DNA from 2 places in the Arhodomonas sp. SL1 genome. Region 2 is predicted to be linked to the other one. Evidence: riboswitches for the same ligand, from Rfam matches in the RefSeq annotation. Region 2 holds a riboswitch; the other holds the start of a gene.
The links. Region 2 has a riboswitch for thiamine pyrophosphate ahead of thiS (sulfur carrier protein ThiS). Riboswitches for the same ligand answer to the same signal wherever they lie in the genome.
Positions count from the first base shown of each region.

Region 1: another riboswitch for thiamine pyrophosphate. It lies ahead of ACQ754_RS13075 (sodium:solute symporter family transporter); the one in region 2 lies ahead of thiS (sulfur carrier protein ThiS).

Region 1 covers NZ_JBPODZ010000009.1:72,231-78,676, reverse strand. Annotated here, with positions in the region: gene rnt (ribonuclease T) at 156-821, opposite strand; gene pyrC (dihydroorotase) at 864-1,925, opposite strand; TPP riboswitch at 2,049-2,154, shown strand; gene ACQ754_RS13075 (sodium:solute symporter family transporter) at 2,144-3,526, shown strand; gene ACQ754_RS13070 (argininosuccinate synthase) at 3,594-4,808, shown strand; gene ACQ754_RS13065 (DUF2478 domain-containing protein) at 4,812-5,333, opposite strand; gene nth (endonuclease III) at 5,408-6,052, opposite strand; gene ACQ754_RS13055 (electron transport complex subunit E) at 6,049-6,446, opposite strand, start outside.
Region 2 covers NZ_JBPODZ010000015.1:14,157-24,301, reverse strand. Annotated here, with positions in the region: gene ACQ754_RS15065 (GMC family oxidoreductase) at 1-1,084, opposite strand, end outside; gene ACQ754_RS15060 (TRAP transporter small permease subunit) at 1,381-1,929, shown strand; gene ACQ754_RS15055 (TRAP transporter large permease) at 1,929-3,245, shown strand; gene ACQ754_RS15050 (TRAP transporter substrate-binding protein) at 3,356-4,468, shown strand; gene ACQ754_RS15045 (IclR family transcriptional regulator) at 4,636-5,424, shown strand; gene ACQ754_RS15040 (thiazole synthase) at 5,522-6,310, opposite strand; gene thiS (sulfur carrier protein ThiS) at 6,354-6,587, opposite strand; TPP riboswitch at 6,689-6,789, opposite strand; gene ACQ754_RS15030 (CorA family divalent cation transporter) at 6,950-7,609, opposite strand; gene ACQ754_RS15025 (hypothetical protein) at 7,587-7,808, opposite strand; gene ACQ754_RS15020 (SHOCT domain-containing protein) at 7,867-8,085, opposite strand; gene ACQ754_RS15015 (ADP-ribosylglycohydrolase family protein) at 8,278-9,357, opposite strand.

The DNA of each region.
Region 1 (6,446 bases), on a different contig from region 2:
CGCCGACGCTCCCGTGCCGGATTCCCGCCCCACCGACGGACTGTGCGGTAACCCGCGGATTTGTACCGGCGAGCGGCGGGTCCTTTCGGGTTGGCCTCTGGTAGCGGGGTCGTCGCCGGCTCGCCCGTATGCGCCGCGCGCTGGCGGGCGGTTTACTAGCGCGCCAAGGCCCCGTAATCCGGGAACCCGTTGAGCTCGTCCCAGCGATTGACGATGGCGCAGAACAGCTCTGCGGTCTTCTCGGCGTCGTAGATCGCCGAGTGGGCCTCGCGGCCGTCCCAGCCGGCACCGGAGGCCTTCACCGCGCGGGCGAGCACGGTCTGGCCATAGGCCAGCCCCGCCAGGGTGGCGGTGTCGAAGCAGGAGAACGGGTGGAAGGGGTTGCGCTTGATGCCGGTCCGCTCCACCGCGGCGTTGAGGAAACCGAGATCGAACCAGGCGTTGTGGCCCACCAGCACCGCGCGGGTGCAACCCGTCTCGCGGATCTCCTGGCGTACCGGTTTGAAAACCTGGCGCAGGGCCTGCTCTTCGGGTTTGGCCATGCGTAGCGGATGATCCGGGTCGATGCCGTTGAACTCCAGGGACTTGGGGTCCAGGTTCGCGCCTTCGAACGGCTCCACGTGGGTGGTGTGGGTCTCCGCGGGGTAGAGCAGCCCCTTATCATCGGCGCGTACGATCACCGCGGCGATCTGGAGCACCGCGTCGGTGGCGGCGTTCAGACCGCCGGTTTCGATATCCACCACCACGGGCAGGAATGACCGGAAGCGGTTGGCGATGGGGCGATGGGGCACGGTGCCGGCGTCGGGGGCGTTACGGTTCACGGTGATTCCGTCAGTGCTGCTCGCGGGGTTTGGGGTCGCCCATCATACACGCCCCACCGGCCCTTCGCCCTCGTCGGCCAGCCGCCAGGCGACCCGGCCCCCGGCCCGCAGGGGGACGATCCGCCCGCTGCCCAGGGGCAGGTCCTCGGGGACGGGCTCCGGGTCACGGACCAGCCGGATCCGTTCGCCGTTGCGTGGCAGGCCGTAGAAGTCCGGGCCGTGGTGGGCGGCGAAGCCCTCCAGTCGATTCAGTGCCCCGGCCGCCTCGAAGGCCTCCGCGTACAGCGCGAGGGCGTAGGGGGCGGTGTAGATCCCGGCGCAGCCGCAGGGGTTCTCCTTGGCGCTGCGGGGATGCGGGGCGGAGTCCGTGCCGAGGAAGAACTTGGGGTTGCCGGAGGTGGCCGCCGCGAGCAGCGCCTCGCGGTCGGTCTCGCGCTTTAGCACCGGCAGGCAATAGTGGTGCGGGCGGATGCCGCCCACCAACAGGTCGTTGCGGTTGAGCAGCAGGTGGTGGGCGGTGAGGGTACCGGCCAGCCGTTCCGGCCCCTGCTCCACGAACCGCACCCCAGCGGCGGTGGTGACATGCTCGAGCACCACCTTCAGCTGGGGATGGCGCTCGAGCAGCGGCGCGAGGCGCTCCTCCAAGAACACCCGCTCGCGGTCGAAGATGTCCACCCCCGACGTCGTGACCTCACCGTGGACGAGTAGCGGCAGTCCCGCCGCGGCCATGGCGGCGAGGGCTTCATCACAGCGGCCGAGATCGGTAACCCCGGAATCCGAGTTCGTCGTGGCACCGGCGGGATAGAGCTTTACGGCATGGACGGCCCCGCTCGCCGCGGCCGCCTCCACCATCTGCCCCGTGGTGTTGTCGGTGAGGTACAGGGTCATCAGCGGGGTGAAGCCGCTGCCCGGTGGTACCTGCTCGAGGATGCGGCGGCGGTAGGCCTCGGCTGCGTCCACGTCGGTCACCGGCGGGGTGAGGTTGGGCATGATGATGGCCCGGCCGAACTGACGCGCCGAGGCCGGGACCACGTCGGCGAGGACCTCGCCGTCGCGGAGGTGGAGGTGCCAGTCGTCCGGCCGCGTAAGGGTGATACTGTCCAATCCCGTTCCCCGTGCACGCGCGAATGTGGTGGCCATTGTAACGGCTCGCTGTCGGTCGTGTGCCGCCCACTGGGTTGCCAGCCCACCCCTCGTGGCGGCAGACTTGTGCCTCGACAAACCATTCACAGTCGCCAGGGGAGCCCTATACAGGGCTGAGAGTGCGCAGTGGCGCAGACCCTGGAACCTGAACCGGGTCATACCGGCGGAGGAAGCGCGACATGTCCCTTCTTACCCTCGTTGTCGTCGTGGCGGCATTGGCCGTGTTCACCTGGCTGGGCGTGCGCGCCCGCTACGTCCACGGCGGCCTGGACGACTATGTGACCGCCCGCAACAGCCAGGGCGGCCGCGTCATTGGCCTGTCCTTCCTGGCCTCCGGCATGGGTGCCTGGATCCTGTTCGCGCCGCCGGAGGTGGGGGCGTTCGTGGGGCCGGTGGCCCTGGGTGGCTACGCCCTCGGTTCAGCACTGCCGTTCTTCGTCCTCGGCCTCTGGGGGCCGGCCATGCGACGGCGGTTGCCCGCGGGCCGCAGCATCGGCGAGTTTGCCGCCAGCGTCTACGGCCAGGGGGTGCGCCGCTGGGTGGCCTTCATATCGGCGCTGTATATGCTCTGCTTCCTGGCCGCCGAGCTCACCGCCATCGGTGCCATCACCGGCATGCTCTCCGGTATCCCCGGCTGGGCAGCAGTGATCGGTGTCGCGTCGGCAACATTGGCGTACACCGCCCTCGGCGGGCTTCGGGCGAGCCTGGTCACCGACCGCTGGCAGGCGTGGCTGCTGCTGGCGCTGGTGGCGCTGGTGGCCGGCGTGGCGGTCTCAAAGGCAGGGGAGGGAGACGCTGGGGCGCTGAGCCTCCCCGCGGTGCCCGTGGCCGATGCCCTGGGGGTGGCGGCGGCGCTGGTCATCGCCGTCACCGCCGCGAACCTATTTCACCAGGGCTACTGGCAGCGGGTGTGGGCGGCGCGGGATGGTGCGGCGCTGGGACGCGGCGCGCTGCTCGGTGGCGTGACCACCATCGTGGTGGTGGCGGTGATCGGTGGCCTGGGCCTCTACGCCGCCGCGGCGGGACTGCCCCTGGGGGAGCCGCCGGTGCCGTTCTTCGCGCTCCTCGCCGAGGCCCCGGCCTGGCTGACCGTGCCCGCGCTGGTCCTGGCGGTGACCCTGGTGGCTTCCTCGGTGGATACGCTGCAGAACGGCTTGGCCTCGCTGCTGGTCACCGAGGGCCGCGGGCGCGGGCTCTCCCTCGCGGTGGCACGGGGGGTTACCGTCGCCCTGATGATCCCGGTGGTGGCCATCGCCCTGCAGGGGATCTCGGTGTTGCGGCTCTTCCTCATCGCCGATCTGCTCTGTGCCACCACGGTGGTGCCGGTGTTCCTGGGGCTGTGGTCGCGTATGGGTCCCGCCGCGGCGGTGGCCGGGGCCCTCGCCGGGCTCGTGGGGGCCGTCATCCCCGGCTGGGTGAGCACCGGTAGCGTCGTCGGCGGGCCATTGGCCGCGAGCTTCCCGGACGGCGTGCCCACTCTCGGCCCCTTCGCCGGCGCACTCATTGCCTCCGCGCTGGTGAGCCTACTGGTCGCCGCGATCGCCCCGGGGCGGCGCCCTTGATTTGTCGGGGTGGCCATCCGATCATAGCCGGTCGTTTCGAACTGGGATTTTCAGGGGCGTTCCCGCGATGAGTGATGTGAAAAAGGTGGTGCTCGCGTACTCCGGTGGGCTGGATACCTCGGTGATCCTGCAGTGGCTGCGGGAGACTTACAACTGCGAGGTGGTGACCTTTACCGCCGATCTCGGCCAGGGCGAGGAGCTCGAGCCGGCCCGCGCCAAGGCCGAACAGCTCGGGGTGCGCGAGGTCTACATCGACGATCTCCGCGAGGAATTCGTTCGCGACTACGTCTTCCCCATGTTCCGGGCCAACGCCATCTACGAGGGCGAGTACCTGCTCGGCACCTCCATCGCCCGGCCGCTCATCGCCAAGCGCCAGATCGAGATCGCCCGGGAGACCGGGGCCGATGCCGTCTGCCACGGGGCCACCGGTAAGGGCAACGACCAGGTCCGCTTCGAGCTCGGCTACTACGGCCTGGAGCCCGGCATCAAGGTGATCGCCCCCTGGCGGGAATGGGACCTGAACTCCCGGGAGAAGCTCCTCGCTTATGCCGAGCGTCACGGCATCCCCATCGAGGGCAAGACCGAGGGCGGCGGCTCGCCGTACTCCATGGACGCCAACCTCCTGCACATCTCCTACGAGGGTGGTGTGCTGGAGGACCCGTGGACCCCGGCCGAGGAGTCCATGTGGCGCTGGAGCGTGGCCCCGGAGCAGGCCCCGGACCGGCCCACCGAGATCGATATTACCTTCGAGGGCGGTGACCCGGTGGCCATCGATGGCGAGCGGATCGACCCTGCGGCACTGCTGCTGCGGTTGAACCAGCTGGGCGGGGATAACGGGATCGGGCGGATCGACATCGTCGAGAACCGCTACGTGGGTATGAAGTCCCGTGGCTGCTACGAGACCCCCGGCGGCACCATCCTGCTGCGCGCCCGCCGCGCCATCGAGTCCATCACCCTGGATCGGGAGTCGGCCCATCTCAAGGACGAGATCATGCCGCGGTATGCCGAGACCATCTACAACGGCTATTGGTGGAGCCCCGAGCGCCGGGCCATGCAGGCGCTCATCGACGAGACCCAGAAGACGGTCAACGGCGTGGTGCGCCTGCGCCTGTACAAGGGTAACGTTTCGGTGGTGGGGCGTTCCTCGGAGACCGATAGCCTGTTCGACGCCAGCATCGCCACCTTCGAGGACGACGCCGGCGCCTACGACCAGAAGGACGCCGAGGGCTTCATCAAGCTCAACGCCCTGCGCCTGCGGGTCGCTGCCAAGCGTCGCGGCTGACGCTCAGCCGCGGTGCGCCGCGCCCCGCCCCCAGGCGGTGACCGCGGCGGCCTCCGGCGGCAGCCATTCCGCGAGCCCGCCGGTGAACGCCTCCCAGGCCGTGGCCTGGTCGTCGCGCACGGAGGTGAGCACGGGGATCCCGGCCGCGAGCAGCCCGAGTAGCTCCGAGGCGAAGCCCTTGCCCTTCGCCTCCAGGGGCCCGAAACGGTCGACGATCACCAGCCCCGGCGCCTCCTGCTGGAAGCGCCGCAGCCAGGCCGCCGCCTCCGCCAGGGCGGCGGTATCCAGGCTGCAGGCGGTCGATCCCTGTCCCAATACCTGGGAGATGGGCATCGACTCCCCGGATCCGAGCACCCGCAGGTGGCGGCGCAGGCGGCCATCGGGGTCGCGCTCGTGGTACTGGATCAGTCCGCGCACGGTGATGCCCTCGGCGGCCAGCATCCCGGCCGCGGCGGTGAACACCCCGGCGACATCGTCATCGTCGCCGCGATGGATGGCCGCCGCCTGCACCACATCGTCTTCCATTGCTGAACCTCTTGCCATGGCGAGCACCACTAGCACAGGGCCGCGGCGGTGATCTTGATCCGCGTCAGCCCGGGTTACTCCCCCGCGTATTCCGTCTTTTCCGGGAACTCGCAGAGGTCGTGGATCACGCAGGCGCCGCAGCGGGGCCTGCGGGCGGTGCAGACGTAGCGCCCGTGGAGGATGAGCCAGTGGTGGGCGTCCTTGCGATATTCCTTGGGTGTCCAGCGCATCAGCCGGTCCTCCACCTCGCGGACATTCTTTCCCGGGGCGAGGCCGGTGCGGTTGGCCACCCGGAAGATGTGGGTGTCCACGGCGATGGTGGGCTCGCCAAAGGCGGTGTTGAGGATGACGTTTGCGGTCTTGCGGCCCACCCCGGGCAGGGCCTCCAGCGCTTTGCGTTCCCGCGGTACCTCGCCGCCGTGGCGCTCCACGAGGATCTCGCAGGCCTTGATGAGGTTTCGTGCCTTGGCGTTATAGAGGCCGATGGAGCTGATGTATTCCTTCAGTCCCTCCTCCCCGAGGGTCAGGATGGCCTCCGGGGTATTGGCCACCGGGAACAGCCGTGCCGTCGCCTTGTTGACACCCCGATCGGTGGCCTGGGCGGAGAGGATCACCGCCACCAGCAGCTCGAAGGGGGTGGCATAGTGGAGCTCGGTGGTGGGGGCGGGGTTGGTCTCGGCCAGGCGGCGGAAGATCTCGGTGCGTTTCTCCCGGTTCAAGCGGCGGCCTCCTTGGCGGTGACAGGGTTGCGGCGGGCGGCGGAGCGCCGGCCCTCGATGACGTTGCGCGCGGCGAGCAGCAGTCCAAGCCCGATGAACGCCCCGGGTGGCAGCAGCGCTGGCAGGAAGCCGTCATAGCCCGGCAGCACCAAGGTCAGCTCCCGTGCCCAGTCCCCCAGGAGGAGGTGGGCGTTGTGGCCCAGGGTGCCGCGGCCGACGAGCTCCCGTCCCGCGCCCAGGGCCAGCAGCACGGCCGTGAACCCGGCGCCGGTGGCCAGTCCGTCCATCGCCGCCGCCCCCACCGGTTGGCGGGAGGCGAAGGCCTCGGCGCGGCCGAGGATGGCGCAGTTGGTGACGATGAGCGGGATGAAGATGCCGAGGATGCCGTGGAGCT
Region 2 (10,145 bases):
CGAAATGGAATTGAATGTCGGGCCGGTGGAGCTCAGGGTCACTGCGGGCGAAGCCGCCGGCCTGGTTGATGCCGACAGCCAAGGGGCCACGGCGGCGCAGCAGATAGCGCAATCCGATCCGCATGCGGCGCGCGAAGCTATGCAGATCGTCGTTGGTGGTGATGGCCCGGGTGCAGCGGAGGATCAGTCGGGCCTGAAGGTGATCCTGGAGGTTGCCGCCGACACCGGGCAGCGCATGGTTAACGGGGATGCCATGTTCGCCGAGGACCGCCGGGTCGCCGATACCGGAGAGCTCCAGGATCTGTGGTGAGTTGATGGCGCCGGACGCGATGATGACCTCGCCGCCGGCCCGGGCCTCGAGCGTACGGCCACCCTGACGGTAACGCACGCCCACGGCGCGGCCCCCCTGGAGCAGCACCCGCTCGCATAGCGCATCGGTCTCCACGTGGAGATTCGGGCGCTCCATGGCGGGTCGCAGGAACGCCACGGCCGCGCTGCAGCGGCGGCCATTGCGCACGGTGAGCTGGAAGTAGCCCACGCCCTCCTGGGTGGCGCCATTGAAATCGTCGTTGCGGGGGATGTCGATCTCCTGGCCGGCCGCAATGAAGGCGTCGCAGAGCTCGTTGCGCTCGGGGATATCGGAGACCGACAGTGGACCGTCGTCGCCGTGGTAGTCGTCGGCGCCGCGCTGCTGGCGCTCGGATCGGCGGAAGTAGGGCAGCACGTCCTGCCAGCTCCACCCCTCGTTGCCCAGTCTCACCCAATCGTTGAAGTCCTCGTGCTGGCCGCGGATATAGATGAGCCCGTTGATTGAGCTCGAGCCACCGAGCACCTTGCCTCGGGGCCAGTACATCGAGCGGCCGGCGATGCCGGGGTCCGCTTCAGTCCAGTAGCCCCAGTTGATCCCGGTGTGAAACATTGTCTTTCCGTAGCCGATTGGGACGTGGATCCATGGATACCGGTCCCGCGGGCCCGCCTCCAGCACCAGCACGCTATACCGGCCGTCCGCGCTCAGCCGGTTGGCCAACACGCAGCCTGCGGATCCGGCACCGACGATGATGTAATCGAACTTGCTCGCGCTCATGCTGTGCTCCGATGCCAGTCGCGCCACGGACTGGCAGACCGCCGTGGGCTATCGGCCCGCGATGCCCGTCCCCTTGTCCCTGCGTGGGATCGTCTTCCCCCTTGCATGTCGTCTAACAGCTTCCATACTGAGACAGTAAATATCAATATAAGAACCAGTGGCAGTAGGCATCGGGGATACGGCAGCGATGCGAGTGCCCGTTGACGAGGAGGAGAGTTACGCATGCGGTCCAGCCGACGGCTAGGGCGCGTGTCTTCCGTCCATGGCCTTGGTGGCGTCCCGAACGGAGCGGCGTCATGGGGCTGACAGAAGGGGGGGAGCGGCGCCTGCGTACCGTGGTCGCTTGGCTCGATCTGCCAGGCTACTGGGTGGGTAAAGCGGCAGCGTGGCTCATCGTTCCGCTTATCGGCGCGTTGGTCTACGAGGTGGTCGCCCGCTACGGGTTCAACCGGCCGACCATGTGGGCCTACGACATCACGTACATGCTCTACGGGGCGATGTTCATGCTCGGTGCGGCCTATACCCTCGGCCGTGATGCCCACGTGCGGGCGGATTTCTTGTTCAACGTCCTCTCGCCCCGGGCGCAGGGACTGATCGACGGCACATTCACGATCGTGCTGTTCTTTCCCGCGATCCTGTTCTTCACCATCGCCACCTATGACTACGCTGCGGTGTCGTGGATGCGTGGCGAGCGCATCATTACCAGCCCCTGGATGCCGGTGATCTACCCGCTGAAGACGGTCATGCCGGTCACCGGCGTCCTGTTGCTCATCCAGGGTGTCTCGGAGCTGCTCAAGAGCTTCTATTCCGTCGTTACGAACCGCCGCTTCCGGGAGTTCGGCTGATGAGCGAGCCCATCCTTGGTCTTGTCTCCCTCGCGGTGCTGTTCATCGGCATCCTCACCGGCTACCCGATGGCCTTCACCTTCATCTTCATCGGCCTGGTGTTCGGCTTCATCGGCATGGAGGACCGCGTCTTCAAGCTGATGCAGGCGCAGTTCTTCGCGCTGATGCGCAACACCACGTTGGCGGCGGTGCCGTTGTTCCTGTTCATGGGCTACGTGCTCGAGCAATCCGGCCTTATGGATCGGGTCTTTCGGGCACTGCGGCTGCTGCTCGGTGGCCTGCGCGGTTCGCTCTACCTGGTGGTGTTGCTGGTGGCGACGGTGTTCGCCGCCGCGACCGGCATCGTGGGCGCTTCCGTGACGGTGCTTGGCGTCATGGCCGCGCCGATCATGCAGAAAAACGGCTATAGCGACCGCCTCTCTGCGGGGGCCATCGGGGCGGGGGGGACGCTGGGCATTCTCATCCCCCCGAGCATCATGCTTATCGTGATGGGCCCGGTGGTGGGTGTCCCGGTGAGCGAGCTGTTCACGGCGGCTATCGTCCCCGGGCTGCTGCTCGCCGGAACCTACATTGCCTATACGCTGCTGCGGAGTTACTTCAATCCGGAGCTGGGCCCGCCGGTCCTCTCCGCCGAGCTTGCCGAGACCACCCTTAGCGAGAAGCTCAAGGAGCTGTTGCTCGGGGTGATCCCGGTCACGGTGATCATTGCCTGTACCCTCGGCGCGATCATCGCCGGCATCGCGACACCGACGGATGCCGCTGCCACGGGCGCACTGGCTGCCTTCATTCTCGCGCTTGCCTACCGTCGAATGACCTGGAAGAAGGTGCGCACCTGCGTCTACAGCACCCTCCAGAACTCGGCGATGATCATGTTCCTGCTTGGGGCGGCCAACTTCTTTGGCGCGATCTTCTCGCGCCTTGGCTCTGCCGATCTGCTCACCGAGTGGTTGCTCGCGATGAATCTCGCCCCCAGTGCGATGCTGCTCATCATGCTCGGCATCGTCTTCGTGCTCGGTTCGCCGCTGGAGTGGATCCCCATCGTGCTGGTGATCGTACCGATCTTCCTGCCGACGGTGGCGGAGCTGGGCTTCGATCCGCTTTGGTTCAGCGTGCTCGTGGCGGTAACGCTGCAGACGTCGTGGCTGACGCCGCCAATGGCGCTGTCGGCGTACTTCCTCAAGGGCGTGGTGCCGCAGTGGCGGATGGGCGACATCTATGTGGGCATGAGTCAGTTCGTGCTACTCCAGCTGGTCGTCGTGCTGCTGCTTGCTGCATTCCCGCAGATCATTCTCTGGCTGCCGTCGGTGCTTGATTGAGCATCGGGGGATTCGTGTGTTTCCGCAGTAAAGGAGGAGGCGCGATCCACAATCACAGACGGTATTCGAACGTATTCAGGGAGTCTCCTGAGCGAGTGGAGGAGAGAGACATGAAAAGGCAAATGTATCGCATGGCCCTGTCCGGGCTGGCCGCGGCCACGTTGGCAGTGGTGGGTGCCGGTAGCGCGCAGGCCCAGGAAGAGGTCTACGAATTCAGCATTCAGACCGCGGTGCCAAACTCCAGTATCTACTTCGGTCTGGTGGAGGACTTTGCGGATCGCCTGGAGCGGATGTCCGGCGGCCGCCTGCAGGCCCGTGTCCTGCCGGACGGTGCCGAGGTGCAGGCATTCGAGATCCTCGACGCGGTCAGTGACGGCGTGGTGGAGGCCGGCTATGCCTGGCCCCACTACTGGTCCGGCAAGCACGCCGCCTATGTGCTGTTTTCCAATGTTCCGGCGAGCACGGGTATGGATCAGCAGACCCTGATGTCCTGGTATTACGAGGGCGAAGGCCAGGAACTGTATACCGAGCTCACCGAGGAGGTGATGGGGTACGACACGGTACCGTTTTTGCTGCAGCCCATGGGGCCGGATCCGCTGGGTTGGTTCTCGCAGCCATTTGAGAGCATGGAGCAGTTCCGCCAGCTGAAGTACCGGGCCCCGCCGGGGATCGCCGGGCGGACCTACAACGAGATGGGTGTGCCGGCCGTAGCCATGCCGGGCGGCGAGATCGTGCCCTCCGCGGAGCGGGGGACCATCGATGCAGCGGAGTGGATCGGGCCGGCCGATGACCGCGCCCTCGGTCTCAACAACATCTGGGACTACTACTATCTGCAGGGCCTGCACCAGCAGACGGATGTTGGCGAGCTCCAGTTCAACAAGGATTTCTGGGAGAGCCTGCCCGACGACCTGAAGGCCATCGTGGAGACCGCGGTCCTCGCCTCCGTGGCCAAGACCCAGCACGTCAATCTCCGCGAGAACTCGCAGGCCGTTCAGCAGTACCAGGAGGAGGGCATCCAGGTCCGCGATACACCGGAGGAATACTACACGGCGTTCATCGAGGCCCAGAACACCATCATCCAGGATTATCTGGACGATAGTGAGTTCTTTGCTCGGGTGTATCAGTCTCAAGCGGATTTCGCGGAGATGGTGTATCCTTATCACTCGCGCAACCTCACGCTTTACAACAACTTGGTCCGTGAGGCGGCGGCAGCCCGCGAATAGGGCGGCAAGGTGCTGTCCGGCAGCGCATCGCGCGGAGGCGGGCCGGTAGTCCGGCCCGCCTCCGCGTTTCTTTGGGGGACCTTTCACTCGATGCGCGCGCGGGCGATGTCGCGGCGGATACTCAACGCCATGCCTCGCGCCAGACAAGAGTTGGGAACCGACACTCTATGGGCCGTACGAGATCGACGGGCTCCACCGGTGAGCGCCTGTTGAAGGTGCTGCACACTATCACCGGTGCCGGGCGTCCCCTTTCGCTACCGGAGCTCACCGACGCCGTCGGGTTACCCAAACCGACGGTGCATCGTTTGGTGACCCTGCTCGAGAGTACCGGCCACCTCATCCGTGAAGCCGATGCCCGTCGCTATGCCACGGGCCCGGCACTGCAGCGCCTTGCATTGGAAGTGCTGCAGAGCCAACCGGGGCACGCAGCCCGCCATGCGGTGTTGCGCGGGCTCGCCGAAAAGGTGGGGGAGGCCTGCAATATCGTCCTTCTCGATGGGGGACAACTGACCTATATCGATCGGGTCGACACCCAGTGGCCGCTGCGCATCCGCTTCGACGTCGGTTCGCATGTGCCGTTGCACTGCACCGCAACCGGCAAGCTCCTGCTCGCCCTGCAACCCAAGCGTGTCCGTGATCGGATCATCAAGAGCAAGGTGCTCGAGCCCATGACCCCCCAGACCATCACCGACGCGGATCGCCTGGAGGCAGCGCTGGCCGAGATCCGGCGTACGCGGGTCGGAACCGACGACCAGGAGTTCCTCTCGGAGATGGTGGCCGTGGCCGTGCCCGTGATGCCGACTTCGGGTCCCCCCGTCGTCGCCGTCTCGATCCACGCACCGGTCTTTCGTCGCAGCCTCGACACCCTGCGCGAATTCGTTCCCGATTTGCGTTCCGCAGCGCGGGAGCTGGAAACCGTGCTGTACACCGACGTAGCGGAGGAGCCGGACGCCTAGTTGGGCGGGTGCCTGATCCGTTAGGCCCCGCTACGCCCGGTCTCCGGGTTTACCGGGCACGTGCTGATAGGGCGTGTCCGGTCGGTTGCAGGGTCTGTCAGGCATCCGTGCCAGCTACCCCCTGCATGGGTGACGACGGGACACCGTAGTCCCGTGGGGCCATGCGGCCGGCCAACCAGGCCTGGCGTCCGCCAATCACGGCGTGGCGCATGGCATCGGCCATCCGCGCCGGGTCCCGGGCGTGCGCGATCGCGGTGTTCAGCAGTACGGCATCGCAACCGAGTTCCATGGCCACGGCGGCGTCGGAGGCGGTGCCGACCCCTGCGTCCACGAGCACGGGGACGTCCACTGTCTCGGCGATCCGACGAATATTCAGTGTGTTGCGTATCCCCAACCCCGATCCAATCGGGGCGCCCAAGGGCATTACCGCGGCGCAGCCTATAGACTCGAGCTCCTTGGCGATCAGCGGGTCGTCGGTGGTATAGGCCATCACCTGGAAGCCGTCGCCCACCAGGCGTTCTGCGGCCTCCAGGGTCGCTCGTACATCCGGATGGAGGCTCTCATCACCGAAGACCTCGAGCTTGCACAGGGATTCCCCGTCGAGGAGCTCGCGGGCGAGCTGGCAGGTATAGACCGCGTCCTCGACGGTGAAGCACGCTGCCGTGTTGGGCAGTACGCTGCAGCCGAGCTCGCGCAGCATGGGTAGCAACCCACTGCCCTCGGGAGCGTCCGACAACCGTCGAATGGCGACCGTGACGATCTCGGCCCCACTCGCCAGGATCGCGCAGCGCGCCTCCTCGAGGCTACGGTATCGACCCGTGCCAACCAGGAGGCGCGAGTCGTAATGCTGTCCGGCGAGGAACAGCCGGTCGTTATCATCTTGCATCGCAGAAATGCCCCTCAGTGTGCCATCTGCGGTGTTGTGCGGTTCAGCCGCCCCCGACGGCTTGCACTACGTCCACCGCGTCGCCATCGGCGAGTCTATAAGCGCCGTGCTCCGAGCGCGGGACGACCTGCCGGTTGACCGCAACAGCAATGTTGCGCCGTGGATAGGAAAGCGTTTCGAGTAAGGTGGCGACGGATATCCCACCGGAGACGCGATGTGGTTCGCCGTTGACCGTCACCGTGAGCGTATCCGCCTCATAGGGGGGCTGCGCGTTCACGTCGAATGCACCTCCGCGGTGGACGGTGTGGCCACGTTGCAGTGGCAGACCGTACGATGTCCAAGCGTTGAGGCTGGCGGGGCCGCCGCCGAAGGCGGGATGAAGGGTAGGCCACAGCTCCCTACGCCGGTATGAACCGGTTCAGGTTCCAAGGGACTCTCTCAGCCCGCCCTGCAATGGCCGGGCACCCCCGCTGCCTCGTCGTGTACGTTCCAGCTTATCCTGCTGAGAAGCTAGAGGGCTGCCGGTGAGCTGTCAACAGGGCGTGGAGCTGGAGGCGCCGCCGCGCGAACCCATCCGCGAGCCACACGATCTGGGGCGTTGATTGTTCTGCGGATCGTCGGTCGGGTGCAGCCTCTCTATCACGGTCGTGGTCCGAGCCAGCCCCGGCGGCGGAAGAACGTAGACCTCGAGCAGGTCCATGATCTGGAGGACTGATCCTCGCAGTCGCGCAGGAACAGCCCCGTGTCGCCGGCAATGCGCTCGTCGCCCTCGCGCAGAATGCGGAAGACCTCGCGTTGCGGCCAGATGGCGCGTCGCGTTTGCAGCAGCTCGCGCTTAAGGCGCTGGATCTCGAGTACGCCTGTCTGATCAGGATGCGTCAGCGCGGCCTGCTCCACGTCTTCGATACGTTCGGCGTACTGCTCCAGCAGTGGAAAGTAGCTGTCCACCACCGCGTCGAGCAGGGCATAGGCCAGGTAGTCGGCGCGCAGCAGGCACCCCCGCTTGCCGGCATTCTTGCGGATGCGTGCACGCCCCGGGTCAAAGCAGTCGATGGCGTGTTCCTGGACGGAGACGACCAGCCCGTCGCTAAGGAACAGGCTGATCTGCTCGAGCTCCAGGGTCTCGTTGCCCCAGTGGGGTAGGCGCGTGATGACGGAGGTGTTTGTCCCGTAGTTCTCCGCCTTCGGTCGTTGTCGTTGGTGGGTATTGAGCACGTCCTCCAAGGCGAGCGGGTGGAGATCGAACAGGCTGCCGAGGCGTTCGATAATGGCGGCATCACCAAGTCCGCGTACATCCACCCACAGCAGTTTGTGTCCCCCGATCACCCTCGAGCTGCTCGAGGGTGATCTCCCAGTGCTCGAGCAGATGGTCGTCGTCATAAGCCATGACGTTGATCACGGGTGCATGGGATCCGGGTGGGGCCACCAGCGTGCCGGGGGCGGTGCCGCTGCGTGGCCGGTCACGCAGCTCGTAGGGGCGAGTGGACAGCTCGGACATGGCATCAAACAGCCTAGTTACCGTTGGGACTATGCCGGTGTGCGGTGCTCGCGGTGTGTCACTCTTCCAGCACGCGGCGGCGTTCCTGGAACTCTTCCGTGTCGATCTCGCCTCGGGCATAGCGCTCCTTGAGGATATCGAGCGGCGTGCGCCCTGGCTGTCCTTGCTGCGGTGGCTGTGGCCCATGCCAGGGTCCGCCGAGCCAACGCACCAGCAAGGCGGCCGCGGCGACCACGATCACCAGCACCAGGATCATCATGAGCGGCCCAAGGATCATGCCGAACCAACCTCCACCCCAATCCATCATGTGGGGGCCGTAACGAGGCCCGTACGCATCCGCGCCTTGTTGTGCCCACACCCAACTCGGGGCCAACGTGACGGCAGCGACGGATCCCGCGGCCGGGACTTTGAGATGCCTTTTCATATCGGTTTCCTCCCGCTCCCTGTCAGCCGCAGCATTGCAGAACCATCACTCCAGGGGAAAGAGCTCGGCGATCTCCTGATAGGCGCTGTCGTCGAGCCCGGTGAGCCGGCGCAGCTCGACGGCGGTGATCAGCAGCGTCGTCCACAGCTCCAGGTTTTCAGCACCCCACCAGTGATCCGGGATGCCGCGGCGGCCGCGCTCGGCGCCGCGCAGGTTGCCGCAGATGGCGCCGGTGGAGTCGCTGTCGCCGCCGTGGCTGACCGCGAGGGTTACCGCCGCCTCGAAGTCATCCCGGGAGAGCGCGCAGTACAGCGCGATCGCCAGCGCCTCCTCCGCGACCCAGCCCTCGCCGAGGGTGACCAGGGCCTTGCGGCGGTCCGGATTGCGGCGGGCGAGTCGCACCGCCCGGTCCAGCAGGCTCAGCGTCTCCTCATGGCCCGGCTCGGCCACCAGCAGTCCTCGGGCCACGCGCCAGGCCTCGAGCATGTCGTCGCCGTGGACCAGCCGGGTGATCATCGCCGCCAGCACCCCCGCCGGGAGCTGGCCGCTGATGTGGCCGTGGGTGATGGCGGCCACCTCACAGCCCAGTTCGAAGGCGAAGGGCGCGGCATCGGGGCCGTGGGTGGCCGCCAGCAACCCGACTGGGGCGACCCGCATCACCCCACCACAGCCCTTGCTGTCGTTGTCGGCGCGGTCGCTCGCTTGTGCCATTTGCCTGAGCGCGGACAGGCAGGTGTTGCCGGGGGCACGGCGGCTGTGGAGCGCGTCTTGGCTGTACAGCCAGCCGGGTGGCTCATCGGCCGCCCAGGCCGGAATGCGTCCGCCGTTCTGGGTGGCGAGCCAGCGGCCATAGGCGCGGGCCACGTAATCGGCGGGCCGAGCGTCCTGAGCGCCGCGGTAGCGGGCGAGGGTCCAGCGCAGGAGGCCGTCGGCGGTGAACAGCGTCATCTGGGTGTCGTCGGTGATGGCGCCGCTCCGCCCGTAGGCGGGCTCGAAGTCACGGACCCCCTCCCTGCCGTAACGGGCGTTGATCTGGTCGGCACTGAGGAACTCCACTGGCGCCCCCAGCGCATCACCGATGGCGCCGCCGATGAGGCACCCGGAAAACGTCTCACCCACGATCATGGCCTGGCCCCGCTTTCGTCTCCATTCGATTACGTCTACAGGATGCCAGGTCGTGCGACAGCGGCTGTCGCGGAGGTAGGGAGTACCGAACTGATAGGGAGGGGACAGCAGCGGGTAGGGCAGCTTGTCAGTTGCCCGCTCATGGTTGCCTCTTTTGGGGGTTGGGCGAATCGGAATGGAAGGCATCGCTGCCGAGTAGCTAGGTTCCACCCAGGCAGGCCCCAGGGGGCTCAGTTTGGGCTCAAGCGATCTGGCGGCCTCGGGGGTGTTGGCAGTTCTGGTGTTCAGGATGATGAGCATGCTGAATGCAGCGACCGATACGAAGCCGGTAAAAGCAATAACTTAGGGCTGGCGTTGACACCTGCTACGAACGCTGTAGAATCCCTCACCGATCGAGACAGGCGCGTAGCTCAGCTGGTTGAGCACCACCTTGACATTCTAGTATCCCACCTCTCTTGAATATCGATTCCTCCGAGAAAACAAGAATATATGGGGCATATAGCGTACGAAAGCGCTATTTAGTGGCACGTTACGCGGAAATATCTGGCTCACTGATTGTGATCAGGGTGTCCCGGTTTGGGACACTACTATGAGTACCACTCGCGATGGCCGAATGTCTGTCGCTCTGGGTCCGAGCACGCCGTGCAGGAAGGGTTTGCGGGGGGTGGTGCTGATCTACCCAGATGACATTTATCCACACGTTGTCCACAGGGCTTGGCGAGCGAACCCTAAGGACGCTGACGAACAGCGGCGTGATCATGTAGTCATCGCCATCGGCGGTGACGGTA